One region of the Exiguobacterium sp. SH1S1 genome, then DNA from elsewhere that is predicted to be linked to it. Evidence: a T-box and tRNA genes for the amino acid it is inferred to sense, from the RefSeq annotation. Region 1 holds a T-box; the other holds one or more tRNA genes.
What was found. The T-box of region 1 lies ahead of EVJ23_RS07110 (valine--tRNA ligase). A T-box ahead of a tRNA ligase gene usually reads a tRNA of that ligase, here a tRNA-Val.

Region 1 (4,424 bases):
GGATAGCTAGCACGGACGATCGAGTCGCCTTCGTGCGGCAAGTGCTGCCAAATTTCTTCTGTCAAGAACGGCATGAACGGATGCATGAGACGCATGATCGAATCGAGCGTATGCGCGAGCACCGAACGTGTCGTCGCTTTCGCCGCTTCGTCCTCACCGTAGAGCGTGAGTTTCGCCATCTCGATGTACCAGTTACAGAACTCTTCCCAGATGAAGTTGTACAAGTAACGACCGGCTTCACCGAACTCGTACTTGTCGACGAGGCGTGTCACTTGGTCGACCGTGTCGTTCAAGCGCGTCAAGATCCACTTGTCGGCGAGCGTCTTCTCACCTGAGAGGTCGATGTCTTCAAACTTCATCCCGTCCATGTTCATGAGGGCGAAGCGGCTCGCGTTCCAAATCTTGTTCGCGAAGTTCCATGTCGATTCGATCTTCTCCCAGTAGAAGCGCAGGTCGTTCCCTGGTGTCGAGCCCGTGAGCAGGAACCAGCGGAGCGAGTCGGCACCGTACTGGTCGATGACTTCCATCGGGTCGACGCCGTTACCGAGCGATTTCGACATCTTGCGGCCTTCCGAGTCACGGATCAGACCGTGGATGAGCACGTCATTGAACGGCTGCTTGCCCGTGAATTCGAGCGATTGGAAGATCATCCGCGATACCCAGAAGAAGATGATGTCGTAACCCGTGACGAGCGCGCTCGTCGGGAAGTAGCGTTTGAAGTCTGCTGAATCCGTGTCCGGCCAGCCCATCGTCGAGAACGGCCAGAGCGCTGACGAGAACCACGTGTCGAGCACGTCTTCGTCTTGATGCCAGTTCTCAATGTCAGCCGGCGCTTCTTTGCCTACATACACTTCGCCTGTCTCGTTATGGTACCAAGCCGGGATGCGGTGGCCCCACCAAAGTTGACGGCTGATGCACCAGTCACGGATGTTTTCCATCCAGCGGAGGTACGTGCCTTCGAACCGCTCTGGGACGAAGTTGACTTTCGTCTCGTCGTTGCCTTGCGCTGCGAGCGCCGCTTTGGCGAGTGGCTCCATATCGACGAACCATTGCTTCGACAAGTACGGCTCGATGACCGCGCCTGAACGTTCCGAGTGACCGACCGAGTGCGTATGCGGCTCGATTTTGACGAGCGTGCCGTCCGCTTCTAAGTCTTTGACGAGCTGCTTGCGGCAGTCGAAGCGGTCGAGCCCTTCGTACTTGCCAGCATTCTCGTTCATCGTCCCCGACTCGTCCATGACGAGGATACGCGGAAGCTCGTGACGGTTCCCGATTTCAAAGTCGTTCGGGTCGTGCGCCGGCGTGATCTTCACGCAACCGGTACCGAACTCGACGTCGACGTAGTCGTCCGCGACGATCGGGATCTCACGGTTCATGACCGGGAGCATGATCGTCTTACCGACGAGGTGCGCGTAGCGCTCGTCTTTCGGGTTGACGGCGACGGCCGTATCGCCGAGCATCGTCTCTGGGCGCGTCGTCGCGATCTCGATGTGACCTGAGCCATCAGCGAGCGGGTATTTCATATGGTAGAACGCGCCTTCGACTTCTTGGTAGATGACTTCGATGTCGGAGACGGCCGTCTTTTGCGCCGGGTCCCAGTTGACGATATATTCGCCACGGTAGATCAAACCTTTTTCATACAAGCGGACGAAGACTTCCTGGACCGCTTTCGAGAGTCCCGCGTCGAGTGTGAACCGTTCACGCGAGTAGTCGAGGCCGAGGCCTAGTTTTGACCACTGGGCACGGATCGTGTCGGCGTACTCGTCTTTCCATTCCCACGTCTTCTCGAGGAACTTCTCGCGTCCGAGGTCGTAACGCATGATGCCGTCCTCACGGAGCTTCTGTTCAACTTTCGCCTGTGTCGCGATACCGGCGTGGTCCATCCCTGGGAGCCAGAGGACGTCATAGCCTTGCATGCGCTTCAAGCGCGTGAGTAGATCTTGGAGCGTCGTATCCCACGCGTGTCCGAGGTGAAGTTTCCCTGTGACGTTCGGTGGCGGGATGACGATCGTGTAAGGCTGTTTCGAGTCGTCCTCGTCCGCCTTGAACACGTTGTTCTCCATCCAATAGTCGTACCATTTCGCTTCCGTCGCACTCGGGTCGTACTTCGTCGGCATGCTGATTTCGTTTGTTTCGTTGGTCATTGTGCCAATCCTCCTCTATCTGTCTACACAAAAAACGGCTACTCTCGTCCTTAACGCTAAGGACGAAAGAAGCCGTATCTTCCGCGGTACCACCTTAGTTCGCCAACACGTGGCGCCCTCAAAATCGAATAACGGTCGATGGACCGGACCTTCCTACTTGATTCAAAAGGTCAGCTCCGAGGCGACTTCCGCACACTTCCCTCGCGACCTTGCACCGTGCGGCCGCGTCTCTAAAAAGGAGTGTTGTTGCGTACTATTCCTCATCATAGCTTTTAAACGTATCTGTTAAACAATTGTAGCGAGTGAAGACGGTTCAGTCAAGATTACAATGAAAACTCTTGTTGCAGCTCTTTGAACGTCGCATCGACCGCGGCGAGCGTCGCGTCGATATCCTCGTCCGTATGCACAGTCGACAAGAACAAGCCTTCGAACTGTGACGGTGGCAAGAACACGCCACGCGCCGCCATCTTCTGATAGTACGAGCGGAACATGTCGAGATTCGACGTTTTCGCCTTCTCGAAGTTCGTCACTTTCTCGTTCGTGAAGAAGAAGCCGAACATCGAGCCGGCCCGGTTCGTGTCGTGCGGGATGTTATATTTCTCGGCCGCTGCCGTGAAGCCTGCCGCGAGGCGGTCGGCTTTGCGCTCGAACTCCTCGTAGTGCTCAGGCTTGAGTTGCGACAGCGTCGTGTAGCCGGCGATCATCGCGAGCGGGTTGCCTGAAAGCGTCCCTGCTTGGTAGATCGGCCCTTGCGGTGCGATGTGTTCCATGATCTCCCGTTTGCCGCCGTATGCGCCGACCGGAAGGCCGCCGCCGATGACTTTGCCGAGGCACGTAAGATCAGGGGTCACGCCAAAGTAACCTTGGGCGCAATTGTAACCGACGCGGAAGCCGGTCATGACCTCGTCAAAGATGAGGAGCGCACCGTTTTGTTCCGTGATCTCACGCAGTCCTTCGAGGAATCCTGGCTGCGGCGGGACGAAGCCCATGTTGCCGGCAGCCGGTTCGACGATGACGCCGGCGATGTCGTCGCCGTGCTTCTCGAACGCGATGCGAAGCGCGTCGAGGTCGTTGTATGGGACGGTGAGCGTATGGCTCGCCAAGTCTTTCGGGACGCCCGGTGAGTCCGGGAGACCGAGTGTCGCGACACCAGATCCGGCCTTGATGAGGAGCGAGTCCCCGTGGCCGTGGTAGCAGCCTTCAAACTTCAAGATCTTCGTCTTGCCCGTATAACCGCGTGCGAGGCGGAGAGCCGCCATCGTCGCTTCCGTACCGGAGTTGACCATGCGGACCATCTCGATCGATGGGACGCGGTCGATGACGAGCTCGGCCATCTTCGTCTCGAGCTCTGTCGGTGTCCCGAACGTCCAGCCTTTTTCAGCCTGATCTTGAATCGCTTTCATGACGACCGGGTCGCGGTGACCGAGAATGAGTGGTCCCCATGAGAGGACGTAGTCGATGTACTCGTTGCCGTCGATGTCGTAGACGCGTGAACCTTCACCGCGTTCGGCGAAGATCGGCGTCATCCCGACCGATTTATAGGCACGGACCGGGCTGTTGACCCCGCCCGGCATGAGTGGGAGTGCTTGTTTGAACGCTGCTTCTGAGCGAGTTTGCTTGTATGTCATGCGAATTCTCCTTCCAAATAGCGACAGACGTCTTTTGCGAAATACGTGACGATCAAATCGGCACCGGCCCGTTTGAAACCGACCATCGTCTCCATGACGATACGTTGTTCATCGATCCAGTCGTTCATCGACGCCGCTTTAATCATCGCGTACTCCCCGCTCACGTTATACGCCACGATCGGCATATCGAGCGAGTCGCGCATGTCGCGGATGATGTCCATGAACGCGAGCGCCGGTTTAACGATCATAAAGTCGGCACCTTGCTCGACGTCCGACTGTGATTCCCGGAACGCCTCGCGGCGGTTAGCCGGGTCCATCTGATAGCCTTTGCGGTCGCCTTCACCAGGCGCCGACTGCGCCGCGTCACGGAACGGTCCGTAGTACGCCGATGCGTATTTGACGCCGTAGCTCATGATCGGGATGTGGCTGAAGCCGTTTTGGTCGAGCCCTTCGCGGATGGCGGCGACGAAGCCGTCCATCATCGAGCTCGGCGCGATGATGTCTGCGCCCGCTTGCGCTTGCGTGATCGCCGTCTGGACGTGAAGCGGCAGTGACGCGTCGTTATCGACGTCACCGTTCTTCACGATGCCACAGTGGCCCGTCGACGTATATTCACAGAGGCACGTGTCGGCGATGACCGTGAGCTGTGGTG
Region 2 (4,424 bases), on a different contig from region 1:
GTGAAGTCCTCCTATCCTCCCTGCGAACGACCCCTCGCGAACCGTTCGTACTCGATTACGGGGAAGAGACCGAACTGGCGATTCAACAAATTCTTGAAGCGACGGGACTGAGTGAGCGCGATCGCTGGGTCGCCATTCAATACTTGGCCGGAAATCGCGTCATTTCAGAACAGCTCGAATCGTCGTCGCGAACCGTACATGAAATTCGTAAAGCGTTAGAAGTGAAACTCGGACGCTTCGCCCACGCCCACATTACAGAACGCAGACGCGACTGGACGAAAGACGTTCGCCATCACGTCGTCGATCAGCAAGGCGCACAACAAGCCACGGTCACCGACCGCATCGATGCCGTCGTGACACATCCGATCTGGGGCTTACCTATTTTCTTTACAGTACTTTATACCTTGTTCCACATCACGTTCAACTGGATCGGTGCCCCGTTGTCTGATCTGTTGGATGGATTTCTGTCGGGTCCGGTCACGTCCGGAACGAGCTCGTTGTTACAACTGCTCGGGACCTCTTCTTTCATCCAGGCGTTGCTGATTGATGGGGTGATTGCCGGTGTCGGCGGTGTCCTCGTCTTCGTCCCTCAGATTTTCGTGCTCTTTTTCTTTATCTCGTTTTTAGAGGACTCTGGCTATATGGCGCGTGTCGCCATTGTCATGGACCGATTCATGCAACTCGTCGGACTGAACGGGAAAAGTTTCATTCCGATGATCATTGGATTTGGTTGTAACGTCCCAGGTATTATGGCGGCACGGACGGTCGAGGAAGAGCGGGAGCGGCTCGTCACGATTTTTATTTCGCCGTTCATGTCGTGCTCGGCGCGTCTACCGATTTATGCCGTCTTCGCTGCCAGTTTTTTCGCATCAAACCAAGCGCTCGTCGTCTTATCGCTCTATATGCTCGGGATCGTCCTGGCGTTGATTGCCGCGAAAATATTCACGTCCGTATTGGCGGCGGAAGATCGGAACAGCCTCTTTATCGTCGAACAGCCTCCATATCGTGTCCCCCAAGGGTTGACGCTTTGGCGTAGCACGTGGCAAAAAGCGAAAGGGTTCGTCCGAAAAGCAGGTACGTTCATCTTTGGCGGTTCCGTCTTCATTTGGTTACTCGCCTATTCCGGTCCAGCCGGAATGGACGTCCCGATGAATGAGAGTTTTCTCGCTATGGTCGGCGGGGTCGTTGCGACGTTGTTGGTTCCACTCGGTTTCGGGACGTGGCAGGCCGGTGCTTCGCTCATCACAGGTTTTTTGGCGAAAGAAGTCGTCGTATCGACGATGGCGATCATTTATGCGGTCAGCGAATCTGACTTGTCTGCTTCGTTGCTTCCCGTGTTTACGCCGTTGAGCGCATATAGCTTCATGGCGTTCGTCCTCTTGTACGTCCCTTGTCTAGCGACCGTCGCCGTCATTCGGCGCGAGGTGGGAAGTGCCAAGTTGACGTGGGTCGCTAGCCTTTATGGGCTTGGTGTTGCGTACGTCGTATCACTGATGATCTATCAAATCGGTCGTCTGTTCGGATTGTCTTAACAAGGAGGAAATCATATGTTCTTATTTGATTTACTGATCGGTCTTGCCGTATTCGGGTACGCCGCTTATTCGCTCCATCGCTACACCCGTAAAGCAAAAGCCGGTAAATGCGCCACGTGCGAAATCGCACCGACTTGTACGACATCCTGTGACGCCGCAGACTGGGATCAAATCATTGCGGAAGCACTACATCCTGATCAACCAGTCACGGCCCACAAAAAAACGGACTAGCGCATTTTTTTCGCTAGTCCGTTTTTCATTGGAAGATATGTAACGTGGTGACAATGATCGCGACCATCAAAATACCGGGCAGCAAGTTGGCGACACGAATCCGGGTGATCCCGACCAGGTTCAACCCGATGGCGACGATCATGACGCCGCCGGTCGCCGTCATCTCCAAAATAAAGTCATCCATGAGCGACTCCGGAATAAACTTCATGATCTGGATGGCGAGCAACGCGATCGCTCCTTGGTACAACAAGACCGGTACGGCCGAGAACATGACGCCGATGCCGAGCGTCGAACTGAGCACAAGCGCCGTGAAACCGTCAATCAACCCTTTTGTATAGAGGACGTCATGGTCCCCGCGCAGGCCGCTGTCGAGCGCCCCGATGACGGCCATCGCCCCGATTACAAAGATGAGCGTCGCCGTGATGAAGCCTTCCGCGATGCTCGACTTACTTTTTCCACCGAGACGCCGTTCCAACTGATAGCCGATCTCGTTCAACTTCTCGTCGAGCTTCCACCATTCGCCAAGTGCGGCTCCGATAACGAGACTGCCGATGACGATTAAAAAGTTCTCACTCTTCATGCCCATCTGCACGCCAAGCACGACGACGGCGAGACCGATGGCAGCCGTGACCGTCTCTTTCATCCGCTCGGGGATTCGGTGAAACAACAACCCGAGTAATGTGCCGACCACGATCAAGGCCGCATTGACGATTGTTCCGGTTAATACCATCGTATAATTCCCCGTTTCTGTATGTATTGAGAGGAATATACCAACTGTTTATGTGGGCTGTCAATTAAAAGAATACACAAAAAAAGCCACTTCTCGTAAGAAGTGGCTGCGCGGAAACCCACGTTCCTATGGGTTTCGCATCGGGTTTGGCACCCAAGTGATTCTGACTGGGCTCGAACCAGCGACCTCTACCCTGTCAAGGTAGCGCTCTCCCAGCTGAGCTACAGAATCAGGTCGTGTCCTCTCTTTAGGACACTATTAATATATCAAGAAACTAATGCCTTGGCAACTGTTTTTTAAAACTTTTTTTATTTTTTTCACCGCGTCATTTCTTCCCGCTTCATGTGACGGCATAGACGTTCCAAATCGCCGGCATACACGGACACAATCATGCCTCCGTGTTCGGTGTCACGGTCCCAATGCAATCCGTTCGCTTTCGCGACTCGTTGTGACGGCACGTTGTCCGGGTGAATGAGCGAGATGATGTCTTTCTCGCCTTCCTCGAACGCATGCCGCATGAGACGCGCGGCCGCTTCCCGGCCGTAGCCCATGTGCCAGTGCTTTGGTGCCAGCCAATAACCGACCTCGAGCTCGATGTTGCCATCAAGTTCATGCAAGAGCGTCCCGGCATGGCCGATCGGCTCATCGCTGTGATGTGTCATCAGTTTGAGGAGTCCGGTCTGTCGGCCCGTTGTATAGCGGACCAATTGTCTCTCGAACCATTCGATTGTCTGTTCATCCGTATATGGCTTGCCGTCCGGACTGATGAAACGCATCACTCGCGGATCTTGGAGTAGCGATTTTACGAAATAGAAATCGGAGATCGTGTAATGTTCAAGCCGTAGACGTTCTGATTGCAACTCGACAAGATTCATCTTTCCCGCCCCTTTCGTTCACAGTCTGAACTATTCGATTCCCGTTTTCATCTCGTTTCAATCCTATTCACGCCACGACTTTCAATCCGATAACGCTCCCGATAATGAGAATTAAAAAGAAGATACGCCAGCGATCCCTCGACTCGTTCAAGTACAACATACCGAGAATCACTCCACCCGCCGCGCCGATCCCGACCCAAATCGAGTAAGCGAGTCCGAGCGGCAGCGTCTCGAGGGAACGTGACAACAAATAAAAACTTAGTGCGAACGTCGTGATCGAAAGAAGCGACCATTTTAAAATCTGATAGCCTTTTGATTTTCCCATGAAGAAAACAGCAAGCATCTCAGCGAGCCCAGCCCCTATTAAAAATGTCCAACTCATGCCGACTCACCTCCTGTCACTTGCTTCAAACCGACCACCCCGATGAGGAGCGTCGCGATAAACAACATCTTCATTCCCGTCATCGTCTCATCAAACAAAATATTTCCAACGATGACCGTCCCGACAGCACCGATACCCGTAAAAACGGCGTACCCGGTGCCAGCTGGCAACACACGGAACGACATCGCCAACAAGCCAAAACTGACAATCAATAACACGATGGTCACGACGGTCGGTCCTAACACGGTAAACCCGTTCGACAATTTCATCGTCGTCGCCCAAACAATTTCAAGAAGTCCGGCGAACACGAGCCACAACCAAGCCATTTGTTCCTTTTTCATGTCCACCCGACTCCTCTCTTGAAAATTTTAAATGCTGCATGCTGTCGTTGCGCTCGATTCGTTGCAAACGAAAAGAGTGAAAGCAACGCCCCGTCCAAAAAGCAATAGTACGCGTCATATACGTCGTCGAGCGATTGTTCCGGTAAATCGCCACGCTCCATCGCCAAACGGAATTGCTCTTTCTCAAACGCCTGGAGCTCGGTCTCGACCGACCCGATCGTCGTCTCGATGAAGACGCGCAGCTCAGGAGGCGGTACGAGCAGCATTCGTTTCGTCAACATCCACGTCTCTTCTTCTTCGAAGAAATGAATCAACGCTTCAACGATTGCCTCG

Region 2: it has a tRNA-Val gene. The T-box ahead of EVJ23_RS07110 (valine--tRNA ligase) is inferred to sense a tRNA for this amino acid. The anticodon was not compared.

The regions. Positions count from the first base shown of each region.
Region 1 is NZ_SJUZ01000002.1:143,924-148,347, forward strand. It holds gene EVJ23_RS07110 (valine--tRNA ligase) at 1-2,144, opposite strand, end outside; T-box leader at 2,200-2,420, opposite strand; gene hemL (glutamate-1-semialdehyde 2,1-aminomutase) at 2,468-3,772, opposite strand; gene hemB (porphobilinogen synthase) at 3,769-4,424, opposite strand, start outside.
Region 2 is NZ_SJUZ01000004.1:128,708-133,131, forward strand. It holds gene feoB (ferrous iron transport protein B) at 1-1,532, shown strand, start outside; gene EVJ23_RS09625 (FeoB-associated Cys-rich membrane protein) at 1,548-1,763, shown strand; gene EVJ23_RS09630 (DUF554 domain-containing protein) at 1,789-2,493, opposite strand; tRNA gene EVJ23_RS09635 (tRNA-Val) at 2,652-2,724, opposite strand; gene EVJ23_RS09640 (GNAT family N-acetyltransferase) at 2,811-3,368, opposite strand; gene EVJ23_RS09645 (DMT family transporter) at 3,436-3,750, opposite strand; gene EVJ23_RS09650 (DMT family transporter) at 3,747-4,076, opposite strand; gene EVJ23_RS09655 (TetR/AcrR family transcriptional regulator) at 4,088-4,424, opposite strand, start outside.